Linked DNA regions of Actomonas aquatica. Each later gene encodes a partner of the first gene's protein in a complex. Links are inferred from orthologs where the notes say so. Each region holds a gene or a part of one and is shown on either strand. Other genes may lie near its edges.

The links.
Region 2: the proteins of K1X11_RS22005 (region 1) and accD are in contact, whole or in part, in a solved structure (PDB 8UXZ), measured with the Escherichia coli proteins. The link is inferred for Actomonas aquatica from one-to-one orthologs.

The regions. Positions count from the first base shown.
Region 1 is NZ_CP139781.1:5,754,386-5,765,964, forward strand. The notes cover bases 5,355-8,185. They hold K1X11_RS22005 (acetyl-CoA carboxylase carboxyltransferase subunit alpha), read right to left. Parts: upstream 7,345-8,185; coding sequence 6,364-7,344; downstream 5,355-6,363. Other genes in these bases: K1X11_RS22000 (ArnT family glycosyltransferase), read right to left, coding at 5,355-6,326; K1X11_RS22010 (tetratricopeptide repeat protein), read right to left, coding at 7,423-7,785; K1X11_RS22015 (YceI family protein), read right to left, coding at 7,886-8,185. In the rest of the region: ilvB (biosynthetic-type acetolactate synthase large subunit), read right to left, coding at 1-1,093; K1X11_RS21990 (TIGR00282 family metallophosphoesterase), read left to right, coding at 1,232-2,047; K1X11_RS21995 (hypothetical protein), read right to left, coding at 2,030-4,192; more of K1X11_RS22000, read right to left, coding at 4,218-5,354; more of K1X11_RS22015, read right to left, coding at 8,186-8,506; K1X11_RS22020 (hypothetical protein), read right to left, coding at 8,545-8,814; K1X11_RS22025 (hypothetical protein), read right to left, coding at 8,888-9,781; K1X11_RS22030 (glycoside hydrolase family 27 protein), read right to left, coding at 9,843-11,060; K1X11_RS22035 (GH1 family beta-glucosidase), read left to right, coding at 11,237-11,579. UniProt on the Escherichia coli protein: Component of the acetyl coenzyme A carboxylase (ACC) complex. First, biotin carboxylase catalyzes the carboxylation of biotin on its carrier protein (BCCP) and then the CO(2) group is transferred by the carboxyltransferase to acetyl-CoA to form malonyl-CoA.
Region 2 is NZ_CP139781.1:1,132,408-1,138,790, reverse strand. Bases 3,512-6,383 are described here. They hold accD (acetyl-CoA carboxylase, carboxyltransferase subunit beta), read left to right. Parts: upstream 3,512-4,417; coding sequence 4,418-5,350; downstream 5,351-6,383. Other genes in these bases: K1X11_RS04310 (bifunctional folylpolyglutamate synthase/dihydrofolate synthase), read left to right, coding at 5,406-6,383; K1X11_RS04320 (ComF family protein), read left to right, coding at 3,608-4,378; truA (tRNA pseudouridine(38-40) synthase TruA), read left to right, coding at 3,512-3,611. Outside these bases: K1X11_RS04340 (mannose-1-phosphate guanylyltransferase), read left to right, coding at 1-264; Holliday junction resolvase RuvX, read left to right, coding at 294-737; K1X11_RS04330 (methyl-accepting chemotaxis protein), read right to left, coding at 778-2,718; more of truA, read left to right, coding at 2,805-3,511.

The DNA.
Region 1 (11,579 bases):
CGTGCCACTCGCTGGTATCGGGCGGGGTGAAGTTGTGGGTGGCGATGAGCTCGTTGAGGCGGGTGAGGGCCTGCTTGATGTCGGCCTGGATCGGCAGCTCGACGCGTTTGTTTTTGTTGTGCTCCGAGGCGTCGATGTCGATGTGGACGATGGTCGCTTCGGGCGCGAACTTGTTGACATCGCCGGTGATGCGGTCGTCGAAACGGGCACCAAAGCCGAGCAGGAGGTCGGCCTGATCGACGGCCCAGTTGCCGTAGGCGGCGCCGTGCATGCCGAACCACTGCAGCGAAAGCTCGTGGGTTTCGGGGAAGGCACCGACGCCCATGAGGGTGGTGGCCACGGCGACGTTGGTGGCTTCGGCAAAGGCTTTGAGCTCGGCGGAAGCCTCGGCGGAGATGATGCCGCCCCCGCAGTAGAGGATGGGGCGTTTGGCCTTGGCGATGAGGTTGAGCACCTCTTTCAGCTGCTCGTCGCTGGCGGCGTGCTGCTGACCCACGTAGGGGTTGGCGAACTCGACGGAAGCCGGGAAAACCGGAGTGAGGCGGGTCTGTTGGACGTCCTTCGGGATGTCGATGACGACGGGGCCGGGACGACCGCTGCGGGCGAGATGGAAGGCCTCTTTGAAGACGCGCGGCAGATCGGCGGCGTCCATCACGAGGTAGGAGTGCTTCACGATCGGCAGGGTCATGCCGTAGAAGTCGGTCTCCTGGAAAGCGCTCTTACCGATGAACTTGGAGTAAACCTGACCGGTGATGGCGACCATCGGGATGGAGTCCATGTAGGCATCGGCGATGGCGGAAACGAGGTTGGTCGCGCCGGGGCCGCTGGTGGCCATGCAGACGCCAACGTCGCCCTTCACGCGGGCGTAGCCCTCGGCGGCGAAGGAACCGCCCTGCTCGTGACGCGGCAGGATGGTGCGGATCTTGTCGGTGCGGGCGAGAGCCTGATGGAGCTCTTGGGACGCGCCGCCCGGGTAGGCGAAGATTACGTCCACCCCTTCACGAATCAGGCACTCGACAACTACGTCGGCACCATTCATTTCGCGGCCAATTTCAGGCGAGGGAAAGTCGGTGGGTTGGGAGGACGTTTTCATAGCGGTTTATTTGTGGACAAAGGAGAACGAGCAAAGCGCAGGGCGGTTCGCGCTGGCAAGCGCTTAAACCCGTCGGTTGCCAGAGGTAAAACGGTCACGGTGGGTGGGGCGCCAAGGTGTTGGATTTTGGAGTTGGTATTGCGTGCGACCGAGGTGCAGGGTGCCGCGGTGATACGGATTCTTTTTATTGGCGACATCGTGGGCCGTCCGGGCCGGGACAAGATCGCGACCTGGTTGGGTCGATTGCGTGAGAAGCACCGCCTGGATTTTGTGGTCGCCAATGCGGAAAACGCCGCGGCGGGCGCGGGCATCACCGGCTCCATCGCCAAGACCCTGCTGGGCCAGGGCGTGGACGCGATCACACTCGGCGACCATGTGTGGGATCAGCGTGGTTGGGAGCACGAGATCGACGGTTTTCCGAAGGTCTGCCGGCCGGCCAACCTGCCGACGGAGTGCCCGGGGCGGGACCATGTGGTGCTGGAGAAAAACGGTTTCCGGCTGGCGGTGTTTACGGTGCTGGGACGCACCTATCTCAACCTGAAGGCGGAGTGTCCGTTTAAGGGGGCAGACACGATGTTGTCGCGCACGGTAGGGGCGGGCGTGGCCGATGCGGCGCTGGTTGAGATTCACGCCGAGGCGACCTCGGAAAAGATCGCGTTGGGTTGGTATTTGGACGGGCGCGCGGCGGCGGTGCTGGGCACGCACACCCACGTGCCGACGGCGGATGCGACGGTGTTGCCCAATGGCACCGCGTTCATCACCGACGTCGGCATGACCGGGCCTTACCGCGGGGTGTTGGGCCGGCAAATCGAGCCGGTGGTCGGGCGTTTCGTAGATGGGATGCCGCGTCGGTTTGGCGTGGCGGAGGAAGACGTGCGTTTGTCGGGCGTGTTGATCGATTTTAATCCCGAGACGCGCCGCGCCGAGCGCTGCGAGTTATTGGTCGTGAAGTGAGGCCTGGGCGTCGTCGCGGCGGACGTCGACGCGGCCCCAGTAGGCCCAATCGCGGGTGAGGGTTTCACCGGGGCTGGTTTGCAGCACGAGTTGGCGGGTGCCGGCGGGTAGCGCGAGTTGGTGCTGCTGCGGGTTTTGGAAATCCGGATCTTGGTGAGGCCGCAGTGCGTGCTCGGCTTGGGCGAGCGGGGCGCCGTTGTCGTTGAGGGCGACGATGGTGAAGGTCACGCCGTCGGTGGTCTCGGTGGCCGTGGGATCGTTGTAGGCGGCGGGTTGCAGACCGATGGTGTAGTCGACGGTCGCGGCGGCGGGGGACACTTGGATCCAAAGCTCCGAGGAAGGGTGGGCGCCGAGGGCTTGAGTGCCGTCGGGCAGATCCACGACGTTGAAGCCGAATTGGGTGCGGTATTGGAAAGGCGCCGGGGTGATGAATTTGAAAATCTGGTCGGCCTGGATCGGCTGGACGGCGGTCAGCTCCGAGCCGGTTACGAAAGGTTCGGGCGGGGGCGGCGGGGGCATCTCGGCGTGTAGCGTGACATCGTCGAAAGCGGGGTTGTGCAGCAGGGCGGAGATGACCCCGATGGAGAATTGCGGGACGATGTAGGCATCGGTGATGGGTCCGGAGGCGATGCGGTTCGGGCCGATGCCGTAGCGCTCGTGCACGTCTTGCAGCAGTCCGGTGTTACTGCGCTGGTGAGAAGAGAGCCAAAGCGCCACGACGGACGTATCGCCGAGCGCGTCGAAATAGCGGGCGCGAGCGGCGGGGTCGTCGGCGACTTCATCGACGAGCATGAGGGCGCGGCGCTGCATGTAATAGGGCGTGGCGGCGTTCCAGTTTTCGCCGGCGATCACCACGACGCCTTCGGGCGGGAGTTGGTCGCGCAGCACGTGGATGAGGTCGTTGCCGCCCCAGGAGCGCAGGGTTTGGGAGGGGTGGAAGAGGCGGAGGTAGCTGCCGGTTTGAGCAGCGATCAGCGCGACGACCAGTAGTGCGGGCACGCCGCGACGGAGTGGCGCTGGCAATGCCGTGCTCACGCGATCCAGCGCGGCGGCGAAGGCGACGACGACGAACGGACCAATGGCGTAGAAGTAGTAGTCGTGGCGCTGATACAGAACCGGGAAGAGGAGAATCGTGCCGAGGACCAGGAGGAGAGGGATGAGGAGGAGTCGGCGCGTGCCGGACGGCGCTCGCCAGGCGGCAAGCAGTGCGAGCGGCAGCAGCCACCACGGCAAGAGGCTGCCGCTGATGTGGCCGGACACGGCGGACCAACCGGCGGGGTCGGTGCGATCGGCCCAGGTGCCAAAATTGGTGTCGGAGAGCGCGGCGGAGGAGAGTTCCTGGCCCCCGGGAGACTGGGCTTTGATGGCGTCGGCAAAGGACAGCCACCACAGGATACTCACGGCGGGCAGCAGGGCGGCGACGAAACCGAGGCGAACGAGGTGGAAGACGCGAGGGAGGTCTTTCGCGCGCCACGCGGTCCACGTGTGATGCAGTCCGATGAGGGCCGCGGCCGCGCACCACGGCACGAAGGTGGTGACTTTGACGAGGATGGCCAACGCTCCGAGCACGGCGGTGAGGCCGGCGTAGGCGAAGCTGCGGGTCTCCGGTTGGCACATGCGAATGAAGGCGACGAGAAACCAGACACTGAACCCGAGTGCCATGGTTTCGATGAGCACGGAGCGCGTGTAGAAAATGTAGAGCGGCGCGGTGGCGGTGAGCGCAAGCGTGGTCCCGGTGACGATACCGGGCGCGCGCAGTTGGCGCAGGAGCACGTAGAGCCCGGCGAGGACGCCGGGGAAGAGGATCACATTGACGGTGCGGGCGGCGACCGGGATGGACCAGCCAGTGAGTTCGACGAGACCAGCGACACTCCATTGGTAGAGCGGGAACTCGAAGGGGATGGACCACGGGGGGCCGAAGAGCGGGGTGGGATATGCCAGACTGAAGTCGTGATCCTGCACCATATGGTGCACGCTGAGGGCGGTCTGGGACTGGCGAAACTCGTGGCCGACGAGGAAGCCGGCCGTGAAGTTTTGGGTGACCCACCACGTATTGAGCAGGATGGCGGCGAGCACGAGCCAACTCCAGAAGGGGGGAAGCCGGCGGGAGTCGGGAGACGGAGCGGGAGAGGGCTCTGGCACCATGACGGAAGGTGAAACGGGCCGGGGCTTACTTGACCTCGATGCGTTGCCAATAGGCCCAGTCGAAGCTGTAGCCCTCGTTGCGGCGGGTGGCAAAAATCAGGTGAGCCGGGAGGGGCGACGGCAGCGGGAACGAAACGGTTTGCGCACCGCGGTCGGCGGGGGCGGAAACGGGGGTGAGGGTGCGGGTAAAGAGCGGGGTTTGGGTGCCGGCGGCATCGACGCCGTAGACGATAAACTCGACGCCATCGGAGAGGGTTTCGGCGCGTTCGTAGCTCTCGGGGCGCATGCCGAAGGTCATCTTCACGGTGTGGGCGGTGGGCGGCGGTTGAATCCAGATGTCGGCGTCGGGATGGGCGGTGAGCACGAGTTGGCCGTTGATGTTGGCGACCTCGAGATCGTATTTCGCGCTGTAGTGGTGGGGGCGCGGGCTGGCGAAGGAGAAGAGGCTCTCGGCCAGCTCGGGGGGGACGGCTTGGAGCGAGTTGTCGGCGACGATGGAGGGCGGGAGCACGGGTTCGTCGGCAGCGCGGTTGACGACGAGGGTGCGGTAGTTGGGGTCCTGTTCGGTGGCGTAGCGGACGACGCCGCGCAGGTGATTGCTGAGGTAGAGATCGTGGTGGCCGTCGGTGATGGAAATCTGGGGATCGAGGTCGAGGGCAGTGGTGATGGGTTCGATGAGGGTGGGTTTATCCCGCATCTCTCGAGCGACGAGCAGGCCGGCGATCTCTTCGTCCTCGAGACAGCCGAGCAGCTTCACGGCGGTGGCCGGGTCGCCCATGATCTGGTTGTGCAACATGAAGGCGCGGCGATCGGCGTAGAAGGGAATCGAGGCGGCCCAATCGTCGCCGAGCACGATGAGCACGCTGTCGGTGGGCAGTTTTTCGCGGATGAGGGCAGTGACGAGGGTGCCGCCGGGCGAGTCGACCAGCTGGATCTCGCGGTAGTCGCGGATGTAGCCGTGGAGTTGGGCGGCGCAGACGGCGATCAGCAGGAGCGGAGCGGCGTAGCGCAAGCGATGGCGCAGGTTTTGCAGCCCGGCCAGACACCAGGCGGCGGCGGTGAGCAGGGCGATGCCGTTGGCGTAGAAATAGTAGTCGTGATACGAATACAGGATCGGAAAGCCGACTGGCACGGCGATGAACCAGGCGAGGGCGATCCACGGCCAGCGATCCCGACGGCGCCAGGCGAGGGCGGTGGCGGCGACGGCGACCGCGAGGATGATCCACGCGGGCGAAACGGCGCGGGCGGCGTTGGTGGCGGCTTCGGCCCAGGTGGTGGGGTTGGTGCGGTCGGCCCAGGTGCCGAGGTTGAAGCTGCGCAGGTTCTCTGATTGCAGCCAACTGCCGCCGGGGGAGGTGGCTTTGATGGCATCGGCGGTGCGCAACCACCATACGGTGAGGCCGCCGGGCAGGACGGCGGTGACGGTGCCCAACCAGAGCGTGCGACGCCAGGCGGCCCAGCCGGCGGCGCGCCATTGTTGCCAGCTCCAGAGGATGCCACCGAGAGCGGCGGCGCCACACCAGGCCATGAAAGTGGTGACTTTGACGAGGGCGGCGAGGCCACCGAGCACACTGGCGACGACGGCCCAGCTCAGACTCGAGCGGTGGCACATGCGGGCGAAGGCCCAGAGAAACCATACGCTGAACATGAGCGCCATGGACTCGATGAGCACGGCGCGGGTGAAGAACAGGTAGACCGGCGAGCAGAGCAGCAGGGTCGGTGCGAGCCAGCGACCGATGGTCTCGCGGGGACGCAGTTCGCGGAGCAGCAGGACGAGACCGACGAGGGAGAGGTAGAAGCAGGCGAGATTGAGCGCGCGGCCACTCTCGACGACAGACCAGTCCGTGTGGGTGGAGAGCCAGGCCGTGCCCCATTGGTAGAGCGGAAACTCCATCGGGATCGACCACGGCGGGCCGAAGAGGGGCGTGGGGTAAGCGAGGCTGTAGTTATCTTCCCGCGCGATGAAGGTCGCGGAGATGGCAGTCTGCGCTTGGCGGAACTCGTGACCCGGCAGGAAGCGCGCCGACCAATTTGCGGTGACGAGATGGAAATGCAGCCCGAGGGCGAGGAGCAGGGCGAGCTTGGGCCAATGGGCCAACCAGAGCGCGAGCGGTCCGCGCGGGGAGGCGGCCACCACCGTCGGAGCGGGGGGGGCCGCGGAGGCTGCAGAATCAGGCTTTGGCAACTCCGGCCTCCTCGTAGACGCCCATGTGACGGAAGCGTTCGTAGCGAGTATCGAGGAGTTGCTCTGGAGAGAGACCCTTGAGGTCGTTGAGGTGCTTTTGCAGGGCGTAGCCCAGAGTCTGGGCGGTTTGGGCGGGGTCGTGATGGGCGCCGCCGAAAGGTTCGGGGATGACCTCGTCGACGATGCCAAACTTGTCGAGGTTGATGGCGTCGATCTTGAGGGCGGTGGCGGCGCGGGGCGCCTCGGCGGCGTCCTTGTAGAGGATGGCGGCGCAGCCCTCGGGGGTGATCACGGAGTAGTAGCTGTTCTCCATCATGAGCACGCGGTTGGTGACGCCGATGCCGATGGCGCCGCCGGAACCGCCTTCACCCACCACCACGGAGATGGTCGGGATGCGGAGCATGGCCATTTCGCGGAGGTTGACGGCGATGGCTTCGGAAACGTGGCGTTCCTCGGAGCCGACGCCCGGGTAGGCGCCGGGGGTGTCGATGAAGGAAAGGAGGGGCAGGCCAAACTTCTCGGCCATTTCCATCAGGCGCAGGGCCTTGCGGTAGCCCTCGGGCTGGGGGTGGCCGAAATTGCGGGCAATTTTGTCCTTGGTCTCGCGGCCCTTTTGCTGGGCCACGATCATAACGGGTTCGCCGCGGAAGAAGGCGGTGCCGCCGATGAGCGCCTGGTCGTCGCCAAAACGGCGGTCGCCGTGCAGCTCCTGGAAATCGGTGCACAGGGCGTTGATGTAATCCAGCGAGTAGGGGCGCTGGGGGTGGCGTGCGATCTGGACCCGCTGCCACGGCGTGAGGTTGGAGTAGATGTCGCGCTGGGTGGCCTCGATCTTCTTTTTGATGCCGGCGATCTCGTCGCTCAGATCCAAATTGTTCTCGAGGGATTGCTGACGCAGCGCGTCGAGCTGCGCGGTGAGGTCGCGCAACGGCTTCTCGAACTCCAGCGTATAGGCGGGCTTATCCATGCGCGGCGGAGGCTAGGTGGCTCAGGGAACGGCTGTCAACGGGCAGGAATAGGCCCGGATGGTGCCAAAAAAGAGGGGTCAATTGATGCCGTCGGTCTGGCCGGGCGGGGTCTTGAGCTGGTCTTTCCAGCCAAGCATTTTGGCGCGGGCACCGAAACGTTCGGCGGCTTCCTTGTCGCCTTTGCCCACCCAAATGCGGGAGAGGGTGGTGTTGATGAAGAGGTCGTCGGGCTGAAGCGCGTGGGCCTGTTCGGCGGCGTGGAGGGCCTCGTCGAGGCGCTCGAGGTTGAGGTGGATCTCGGCGCTGGCGTGCCAAGCGGCAAAGGACTGGGGGGCGGCGGAGGTGGCCTCGTTGATTTTGGCCATGGCTGCATCGTGGTCGCCCATGGTGTAGTCGAAGGTGGCGTCTTCGATGAGGGTTTGGAGGGCGTCTTCGGTCATAGGCGCAGTGAAGGCGAACGGGCGGAAGTGGAAAGAAAAAGAAAAGACCGGCTCAACGAAGAGCCGGTCTGGAAAACCGATGGGAGGATGCTTTGGGCGATCAGGCGTCGGGCGCGCTGCCGACCATGGCGATGCTGAGGTCGATTTGGTCGGCGACCTTGTCCTCGTTCTGGCCGGGACGGATGCCGTAGTCGGAGCGGCTGATGGAGAATTCGCCGCGCACGACGAGCAGGTCGCCGCCGATCTCGGGCTTGTTGATGCGCTTGCCGAAGGCGTCGGCGAGGTAGGTGAGTTTGACCGGCACAGAGATGTCCTTGGTCACGCCCTTGAGGGTGAAGGAACCGTGGGCGGTGGCGGTGGTGGTGGTGCCGGCGGTGGAGACGTCGGAGAGGCTCTCGATGGCGAAGGTGATCTCAGGATGACCGGCGGCATCGATCCAGCCCTCGCTGAGGAGGTGGTCACGCATGGTGTCGTTGGTGACCTTGAGCGACGGAGTGGCGACGACGATGGTGCCGGTGGTGGCGGCCGGATTGGCCGGGTCGAAGGACACGGTGCCGGAGATGCCGTTGGCGGTGCCGGCGATGGGCTCGAGCAGCGAGTCCAGATGGAAGGAAATCGCGTTCACGCCCTTCGGGTCCTTGAAGTCATAGGACGCCGGAGCGGCCATCGCAGCACCGGCGATGGACAGGGAGAGGAGGAAGGCAAGGATGGTCTTTTTCATGTTGGTTTGGGAAAGGGAAATGAGGGAGCCGCCGAGCATCAGACCGCGGCGGTCGGTCGGCGCTTGACGAAGAGCGACACGCCGAAGAGCACGACACCAAGAGCGACGCCGCCGACCAGGTATTCCATGCCGGGCACAAAACGATCTTCGTAGGTCGTGTATTCGAGGCCGGTGATTTCGTCGATTTGGGTGACGGGCACCTGGTCCATGCTCCAGCCGGAGTGGGCCCCGGCGTTCACCCACCAAATGACGGTGGCGACGACGAGCAGGAGGGAGAGGAGGCGGAGAGGAAGGCGCAGGGCTGCCATGCGCCGTAGCGAGGGCGTTCCGCGTTGAAAGGCAAATGGCCCGGAACGAAATTTCAGGGCGTGGCCAGCTCGCTCATCGGTGCTGATGGCGGCGGCGACTGTAGGCGAATGCCAGCCCCACGAGGCCGGAGAGCAGGGCGAAATTGGTGGGCTCGGGCACCGCGCTGAGCGAGTTGGCGGAAATGTAAGCCGCGATATCGGTGGCGTAGTTTCCGACGTAGGAAAAACCGCTGGCCTGGTAGGTGGTGGTCGAGGTTGCTACGCTGCCGGTCCACCAATTGATGCCCGTCAGGTAAAGGGTGTCGCCGGACGTGAGAAACAGGGGGGCACCTGAATCGCCGGGTTCCAACAAGGCCTCGTAGGTCAAACCGCCGGGGGTGTTATAGAGCGAAACCAAGGCGTGATCCGTGGTGCCGGCGACCTCGTTGTTGGAAATCCAGGACTCGAGATAGTTTTCGCCGACGGCGAGATCCTGGGTCGTCGACCACGTGGTGTCGGAGTGGCCCGTGATCTTGGCCCGGCGACCGGCGATACTGGAGGAGGCAAATTCGGCGAAACTGGAGATGGTCTCCGTTTGATAGTCGTAGCTCGTGTAAGTCGACGTGAGGGGAGTCGCGAGCAGGCCGATCCAGAGGTCGGAAGAGCCGAGGCGTTGGCCGCCGGTCACCGTGACCGTGGTGCTGGCTCCGGCGGGGTCGTTGCTGTTGTAGAAGGTGACCGAGGAGCCCACTTCCGGGTGGTAGTGGTTGGCGCTGAGAAAAACGTCCAGCGCCACCAGGGTCGCCCATTGGCCGGCGCTGCTGCGGCCGACGCCGGACCAGTCAAAGGCGCTGCCGATGAAGTCCGGGTCGTTGGCGAAGCGGTCATTGGTCTCGGTCGAAAAATCGACGATGACGACCGCGTGGACGGCGTGCGCGAACAGCAGCGAGGCGAAGGGCGCTAACAGAGCTCGGGCGATGCCAGTCATTGGCGCGAACGTAGGTGTCGTGCGCGACTTGGCAATACGCCCGAGCTGGGTCGAGGCGGTCTTATTCAGCCGGCTTGCGCAGGCGGAACATCATGACGTCGTGCGATTCGACGACGCGGGAGTAGTTCTCATCGGACATTCCGACGACTTCTTTGGTCCACACGTCGTAGAGTTCCTTGGGCTCGCCGAGCATGTAGAAACGATGGAAGGGGATGGTGAGTTCGCGGGCTTCGTCGGCGGTATTGAGCGCGCAGACGGCCCATTCGCCGTCGCTGAGTTCTTTGAGGAAGATCTCGATGCCGGCGGCGTCTTCGTCGAGGGCCTTAAAGCCCTGCTTGCCGAGGGGATCCTGGTTGATGGCAATGACGTCGGGATCGGTCATGATGGCGGTGATCTCATCGCTCATGTGGCGCACGTCGTTGCCGGCCATGAGGGGGGCGGCGATCATGCACCAAAGGCTGAAGTGGGCGCGGGACTCGGCGACGGTGAGGCCGTCGTTGCCGACTTCCATCATGTCGGGGTCGTTCCAGTGGCCGGGGCCGGCGTATTTGGCGATGCCGTTGGGGCCCCACTCCTTCACCAGTTCGGATTGGAGATCGAGGATGCGTTTCCAGCCCATTTCCCACATCTTGTAGCCGTCCCAGGAGTCGTAGATGTCGCCGGTGGTGCGCCAGAGGTGACCAACGTCCTCGGCCCATTCCCAAGGTTTGGCGGTGCCCCATTCGCAGATGGAGAACACGATCGGCCGGCCGGCGGTGTAGAGGGCGTCACGCATGGTGGTGTAGGCCTCGCGGGCGTCGCGGGTCTCGGTGTAGCACCAGTCGTATTTCAGGTAGTCGATGCCCCAGGAAGCCCAGAGACGGGCGTCCTGATATTCGTGGCCTTGGGAGCCCGGGTAGCCGGCGCAGGTTTTGGAGCCGGCGCAGGAATAGATGCCGAGTTTGAAGCCGCGCTCGTGCACGTAGTCGGCGAGGGCCTTCATGCCGGAGGGGAATTTCTCCGGGTCGGCGACGAGGCTGCCGTTTTCGTCGCGTTCGCGCAGGGACCAGGTGTCGTCGAGCACGATGTATTCGTAGCCGGCGTCACGCATGCCGTTGGCGACCATGGCGTCGGCGACACCTTTCACGAGGTCTTCGTTGATGTTGCTGGCGAAGGTGTTCCAGCTGTTCCAGCCCATGGGCGGAGTCTGGGCGAGGTCTTCAAACTTCTGGGCCGAGAGCGGGCTGGCGAGCAGCGCGGCGCCGAGGGCCAGGGCGGACAAGGGGTTGAGGCGATTCATCATTAAACAGGATTTTTGGGTGAAGAGGGGAGGGAGGAACAGGGGCGTTTTAAACCGGGTTTGTGGAAGGGGTTGCGAGGAGGAGAACGGGGTTTTCCGCGGAAGCAAAGTGCATCCTAGCGAACGCGGCGCTTTACGGCATTGAGAAATATTATCTTGGTTAGCGTTTTACCGGTATGAGTTTTCCATCTGAATTTACCTGGGGGGCTGCCGCGGCGGCCTATCAAATCGAAGGAGCTTGGAACGTGGATGGCCGCGGTCCGTCGGTGTGGGACACCTTTTCGCAGACTGCGGGCAAGGTGTTTGAGAACCACAACGGCAACGTGGCCTGCGATCACTACCATCGCTGGCGCGAGGACATCGGGCTGATGAAGCAGCTCGGCATCAAGGCCTACCGCCTGTCCCTGTCCTGGTCGCGCATCCTGCCGCAGGGCACGGGCGAGGTGAACGAGGCGGGCCTCAAGTTCTACGACGACCTCATCAACGGCCTGCTCGAGGCCGGCATCCAGCCGTGGGTGA
Region 2 (6,383 bases), 4.6 Mb from region 1 along the record:
GTCGGCGCGTGGCCGGCGGTGGCGCGTCATTTTAAAGCCGACAAGGCCGGCAACGTCACCCGCGGCGAAGCCATGGTGGAGCAGGCCAACGGCAACATCGTGTTCAGCGAGGGCAAGCACCTCGTCACGGTGGTGGGGGTCGACGACCTCATCGTGGTGCATACGCCGGAAGCCACCCTGGTTTGTCCCAAGGGCAAGGCCCAGGAAATCAAAGCGCTGCTCAAGCAGGTCTACGCCCACCCGGACGCGAAGCGTTACACCTGAAGGTGCCGCGCGGCGTAATTTGAAATCCCATGCGCTTCCTGGGCATTGATCCCGGCACCAAACGCATCGGCCTGGCCAGCGGCGACGAGCTTGGACTCGCTTCGCCGCTGCCAGCGCTGACGCAGGCCGACGCCGACCTGCGTTGGGGCGCGCTGCTGGAAGAGATCCGCCGCCGACGCATCGACGAGTTGGTGGTGGGGTATCCGCTCAACATGGACGATTCGGTCGGCCCGAAGGCGAAAGAGGCGGAGGCCTTTGCCGAGCGTCTCGGTCACGAAACCGGGTTGCCGGTGCACCTGGTGGACGAACGGCTCAGCTCCCATGCGGCGGAGTCGACCTTGCCCAAACACAAGCTGCGCGACATGCGCGCCAGCGGCGTGATCGATTCGCGCGCGGCGGCGCTGATCTTGCAGGATTACTTGGACCAGCGCTTCCCGCCGGAGCTGGCGCCGTTTCCGGACGATCTCGGCTGAGCCGTTACGGACGAAGCGGCGAGTTTTACCGGGACTCTACTTAGCGCCCTGCGACGTGAAACGTCGTTGCCGGGCGCGAGGAGGATGGCCGCGTGGCGGGTGAGGAATTGGCGCTGGAGCCGGATCCGCTTCGAGCACGTTGCCCATTTACCAGTGCCACCAACTCGCTGACGCTGTCCGACATCGAAACCGCTTGCGCGTGAAGTTCGGAAGAAGCGCTGGCGGTTTCTTCGGTCTGGGCGGCCGAGTTTTGCACGTGGTGATCGATTTGAATGATGGCGGCGTTGATCTGTTTGATGCCTTCGGCCTGCTCCTGAGACGCGCTGGCGATGTTGTCGGTCAAGTTGCTGACTTCCGAGGCGGCGCGGCGAATGTCGCTGAAAGCCGTTTCGACGCGTCCGCAAATCGCACTGCCGCGGTTGGCGCGTTCGACAGAGACCTCGATGCGTTCACTGGATTCTTGCGCGGCCTTCGCGGCGCGTTGGGCGAGGGTGCGGACTTCTTCTGCGACGACGGCAAATCCAGCTCCAGCGGAACCAGCGCGAGCGGCCTCAACGGCGGCGTTGAGGGCGAGCAAGTTGGTTTGAAAGGCGATCTCGTTGATGGAATCGACAATGCGGGCGACCGCTTGGGCCGATTCCTGAATGTCGTTCATGGCGCTGACCATGTCTCGCATTTCCTTTTCGCTGGTTTCCGCACGCCGGCGGCTGGTTTCGGCCAGGTCTCGGGTGGCTTTGGCGGTGTCGGCGTTGGATTGAACAACGGCATTTAGTTCCTCGCACGAGGCGCTGGTTTCCTCGATGGACGCCGCTTGGGCACTGGCATTTTCGGCCAAGGTGGTGCCGGCGCGATTGATATCGTCGGCGGCTACCGTAACCTCACGCGAACCCGCGCGCAGCCGATCGGCGAGACGGTTGATGGGTTTGGCGATGCTGCCGGCGAGAAGGTAAACCAATCCCAACATGAGCAGAAGCACGCCGAGGCCGATGCCGATACTCAGATTGCGCAGTTCGCGCACGGGCTGCATCATCTCGGTGCGCGACAAATTGACGATGGCAGTCCACGGGGTGCCGGTGTGACCGATTTCGATGGGGCCGGCGATGCGGATAGCGGGGCCTCCCAAGGTGCGCGATTCATTGCGTGCTTCGAAAGGTTGCCCCGACTTCAGCTGGCTCAAATACGCTTCCGCCCAAGGGTCATGTTCGAGGAAGGATTGGCCGCGCCGTTCCGCCTTGGGGTGGCCGGCGTAAAGACCATTGTAGGACACGATGGTGAGATAGCCCAGATCACCCAACGTGGCTCCGGCGAGTTGTTGACTGAATCGAGTAAGCTCAAGGTCAATGCCGACCACGCCGATCACCTTGCTGCCTTCGAGCACCGGGACTGCGATGGAAGTCATCAATCGTTTTTCGTCGGATCCTGATTTGGCGGAGCCAGCCGCCGAGGTGAGATAGGGTTCCAGAATGGTCTCCTGCGCCCGCTGCGCGGGTAGTCGATAGTAGTCCTGGTCTTGGTAATCGAGACGGGGCCGTCTGCTGACTCCGACATCGCGACGATCCCAAACGAGGCTGAAGCGTCCTTGCGCGCCATAGGCCGGATCCGCCGTAAAGGCGGCGTCATTGTGGTCCCAGGCGTCGGGTTCCCAACAGGTCCAAATTGCGGCGATGTCCGACGAGCGCTCGAGGGTGCGACGCAGGAGCTCGGCGGCGGGGGCGCGCGTGTCGCCACCGTTCGATCTGATCCCGTTGAGGGCGTCGGCCAGAGTCCGGGTCGTTTCCAAAGCCCGGTTGAGCTGAGCTGCGACTTTCTGGCCTACGGCTTCGGCCGTGGTATGGCCGGTTTCCAAGGCCTCACGTTCGACGGTTGCGCTTGATCGCAAGGTGACGACCACCAACAGCGTTGCCAAACCCGCCAACAAGGCGGATCCAATGGAGAGCACCATGCGTTGGCGCAGACTTAATTTCGATCTGGTTTGGGACATGCGGGAGCGGTTTGCGCTTCCGCGGAACGGCACGTTACCGCTCCGCTTGAGCGGTATTGGCCGGGAATTCAGCGCTACTGGAGGATATGAGGAATATTCCGGTCCAATATTGGGGGATATCCATGAGTAAGCATGCGAGGGAGCATTGCGCGCAGCGTTGGCGGGCTCTGTGCGCCTATGACGGCACGTCCTTTGCCGGTTGGCAGAGCCAGCCCAATGGCAACGGGGTGCAGGATCACATCGAGGCGCGGTTGGCGGCGGTATTTAAAACGCCGATACGCATCCATGGCAGCGGGCGCACCGATGCGGGAGTGCATGCGCGCGGTCAGGTCTTTCATTTCGATGCCGAGTGGCGACATGAGCCCGACAAGTTGCGGAAGGCGCTCAAGGTCGGCTTGCCGCCGGGGGTCCAGATCAAGTCGATCTGCCAAGCTGCGCCCGATTTTCACGCGCGGCTTTCGGCTACCGGGAAGCGTTACTGCTACCACCTTTATCAGGGCGACGCGGATCCGTTTCGCCGGCCGTTCGTGTGGTGTCTGGAGCGTCCTCAGCGATTGGATACGGCGGCCATGGTGGCGGCGGCGGCGGTTTTGCGCGGGCGGCATGATTTTTCGGCGTATGCGGCGGACAACGGCGGGGAGCTGGAGAGTCCGGTGCGCGAGTTGCGGCGACTGGACCTGGCCGCGTCCGGGCGCAGCGTAAAACTCACCTTCGAGGCCAATGGCTTCCTCTACAAAATGGTGCGCAGTCTGACGGGCGCACTGGTCGCGGTGGGCGAGGGCCGGCTCTCGGTCGCCGACGTGCAGCGGCTCCTGGACGCCCAGGTGCGCACGGCCGAGGTGGAGACCTGTCCGCCACAGGGGCTGTTTTTGGAGAAGGTGTTTTACGCATGAGTGACGCGCCCACCAAGTCGACCGCGGGCTGGGCGGGCGCGATGCGCGCCGGAGCGCAGGCGGTGCAGGACTTGGTGTTTCCGCCGGTGTGTTTGGGCTGCGGGGGCGTGTGCGAGGCGACGAGTCCCTTGCGGCATGTGTGTGAGCATTGTGTGCCCACCATTACGCGGGTGCGCCGGCCGCACTGCGAAACCTGCGGGCATCCCTTCTTCGGCGAGGTGGAGGGCGAGCGGATCTGTCCGCATTGCGAGGGGCTTTTTCCGGCCTACGGGACTGCCAAGACGGTGACCCTGTTTAAAGGCGTCGCGCGGCGCATGGTGATTGAGCTGAAGTATCACGAAGGCCTGCACGTGCTGCGCGACATGGGGGCTTTGCTGGCCATGAACGAGGAGTTGGTGGAGTTGGTCGCCGGAGCGACCTTGGTGCCGGTGCCGATGCATCCACGGAAATTTCGGGACCGCGGATTTAACCAATCGGTGCTCTGGGCGGAGGAGATCGCCCAGGCTGTGCCGGAGGCCGGACCGGTCTCCGAGCTGCTTGAACGTGTGCAAGATAGCGAATCGCAAACGGCTTACGATCGGCGCACGCGCCGGAAGCGGATGAAAAATGCCTTTGCAGGGCGGGAGGGGACCGCCATAACCGCCGAATCACGTTACATTTTGGTAGATGATGTCTTCACCACAGGTTCCACGCTCAATGCCTGCGCACACGCCTTGCGACGTGCGGGGGCGGTGAGTATTGATGTCATCACCTTCGCTCACGGTTAGATCCCCAAGTCGCCCCGTTCCGCGCCGTTTCCCACGCCCATGTCGCTTTTCAGCAAGCCGAAATACTCGACTGTCGTTCCCAAGAAGAAGGATATCCCTAAGGGGCTCTGGACCAAGTGTCCGATCTCCGGTGAAATCGTTTTCAACAAGGAACTGGAAGCCAATCAGATGGTGGTGCCCAAGAGCGGCTACCATTTCCCGATCGGGGCGCGTCAGCGTCTGGAGGGGCTGCTCGATCCGGGTAGCTTCGTCGAGACCGATGCCGGCGTGACGTCGGCCGACCCGCTGGAGTTCGTCGACTCCAAGCCCTATCCCGAGCGCATCGCCAAATACAAGGAGGTCAGTGGCCTGCCGGAGGCGGTGATCAGCGGCACGGGCAATATCCACAGCATTCCGGTGTCGGTGGCGGTGATGGACTTCCGTTTCTGCGGCGGCGCCATGGGTTCGGCCGCTGGTGAGAAGATCACTCGCGCGATCGAGCGGGCGCTCGAGCAAAAGACGCCTTGCATCATTTTCAGCGCCTCCGGTGGCGCACGCATGCAGGAAGGCATTTTTTCCCTCATGCAGATGGCCAAAACCAGCGCGGCCCTCGGTCGGCTGAGCGAAGCCAAGCTGCCCTTCGTGTCCGTGCTGACGCACCCGACCATGGGTGGCGTGACCGCGAGTTTTGCGGTGTTGGGCGACATCAATATCGCCGAGCCGGGTGCCCTCATCGGTTTTGCCGGTGCGCGCGTCATCAAAGAGACCACCAAGCAGACCCTGCCGCCTGGTTTCCAGACCGCGGAGTTCCTCCTGCAAAAGGGGCTCATCGATCAAATCGTAAGTCGGCTCGACCTGCGCGACCGCCTGCGCGACCTGCTCTCGGCGCTCTACGTCAAGAAAGCGACGGCCCCCCGGCCAGCCGCGGCGTCTGCTGCTGCGGCCAAGCCTGCGACCGCGGCGGAGTCTCCGTCTCCCGTGGCGGCGAGCTGACCTCGCGGCGGTGAGACTGTTGCCGTATTCGGAGTCTTAGGCTTTTTTGCGCGATATGACGGAAACCGTGGACGCGTTGACGGATTACGCGGCCGTGCAGGACTACCTCTTCGGCCTGAAGGCCAAGGGTGTGCGCTTCGGCATCGATCGCATGCGGGCGCTCGCCGGAGCCCTCGATCATCCCGAGCGGCAGGTGCCAGTGATTCATCTGGCGGGCACCAATGGCAAAGGCTCCACCGCGGCCATGCTCGACGGAATCCTGCGGGCGGCCGGCAAGCGCGTGGGGCTCTACACCTCACCGCATTTGGTGCGCCTCGGCGAGCGGGTGCAGGTCGATCGGGTGGCGCTCAGCGAAGCCGAGATCGTGGCCTACACCCGCGAGTTGCTGCCGGTGGCGGCACGGTTGGCGGAACAGGATCCGGAGGACCATCCGAGTTTCTTTGAATTTATGACCGCGATGGCCTTTCTGCAGTTTGCGCGGAAAGGCTGCGACGTGGCGGTGGCTGAGGTCGGCTTGGGCGGGGAGCTCGACGCCACCAACGTCGTGCAACCCACGGTGTGTGCGATCACCTCGATCGGTTTCGATCACTGCGAGATTCTGGGACACACCCACGCCGAGATCGCCCAAGCCAAAGCCGGGATCATCAAACCGGGCGTGCCGGTGGTGATGGGGCGCTTGCCGGAGGAGGCCGAGGCGGTGGTGCGGGCGCGAGCCGCCGAGCTGGGGTGCCGGTTGTATTCGGTGCGCGAAACGTTCGGAGAGGATGTAGAAGGTTACCCTCAGCCCGGATTGGAAGGGGCGTGTCAGCGGTGGAACGCGGCGACCGCGACGCTCATTGCGCGGGCGTTGCCGGAAGGGTTGGCGCCGAGTGAAGCGGAGATCACCCGCGGACTGGCGGCGGCGTATTGGCCGGCCCGTTGGCAACATTTTCAACTCGGTCGCCACGAACTGGTGCTGGACGCCTCGCATAACCCCGAAGGCGCCGAGACCCTGGAGCTCAACCTGCAACGCCTGCGTGCGCAGGGACAGGCG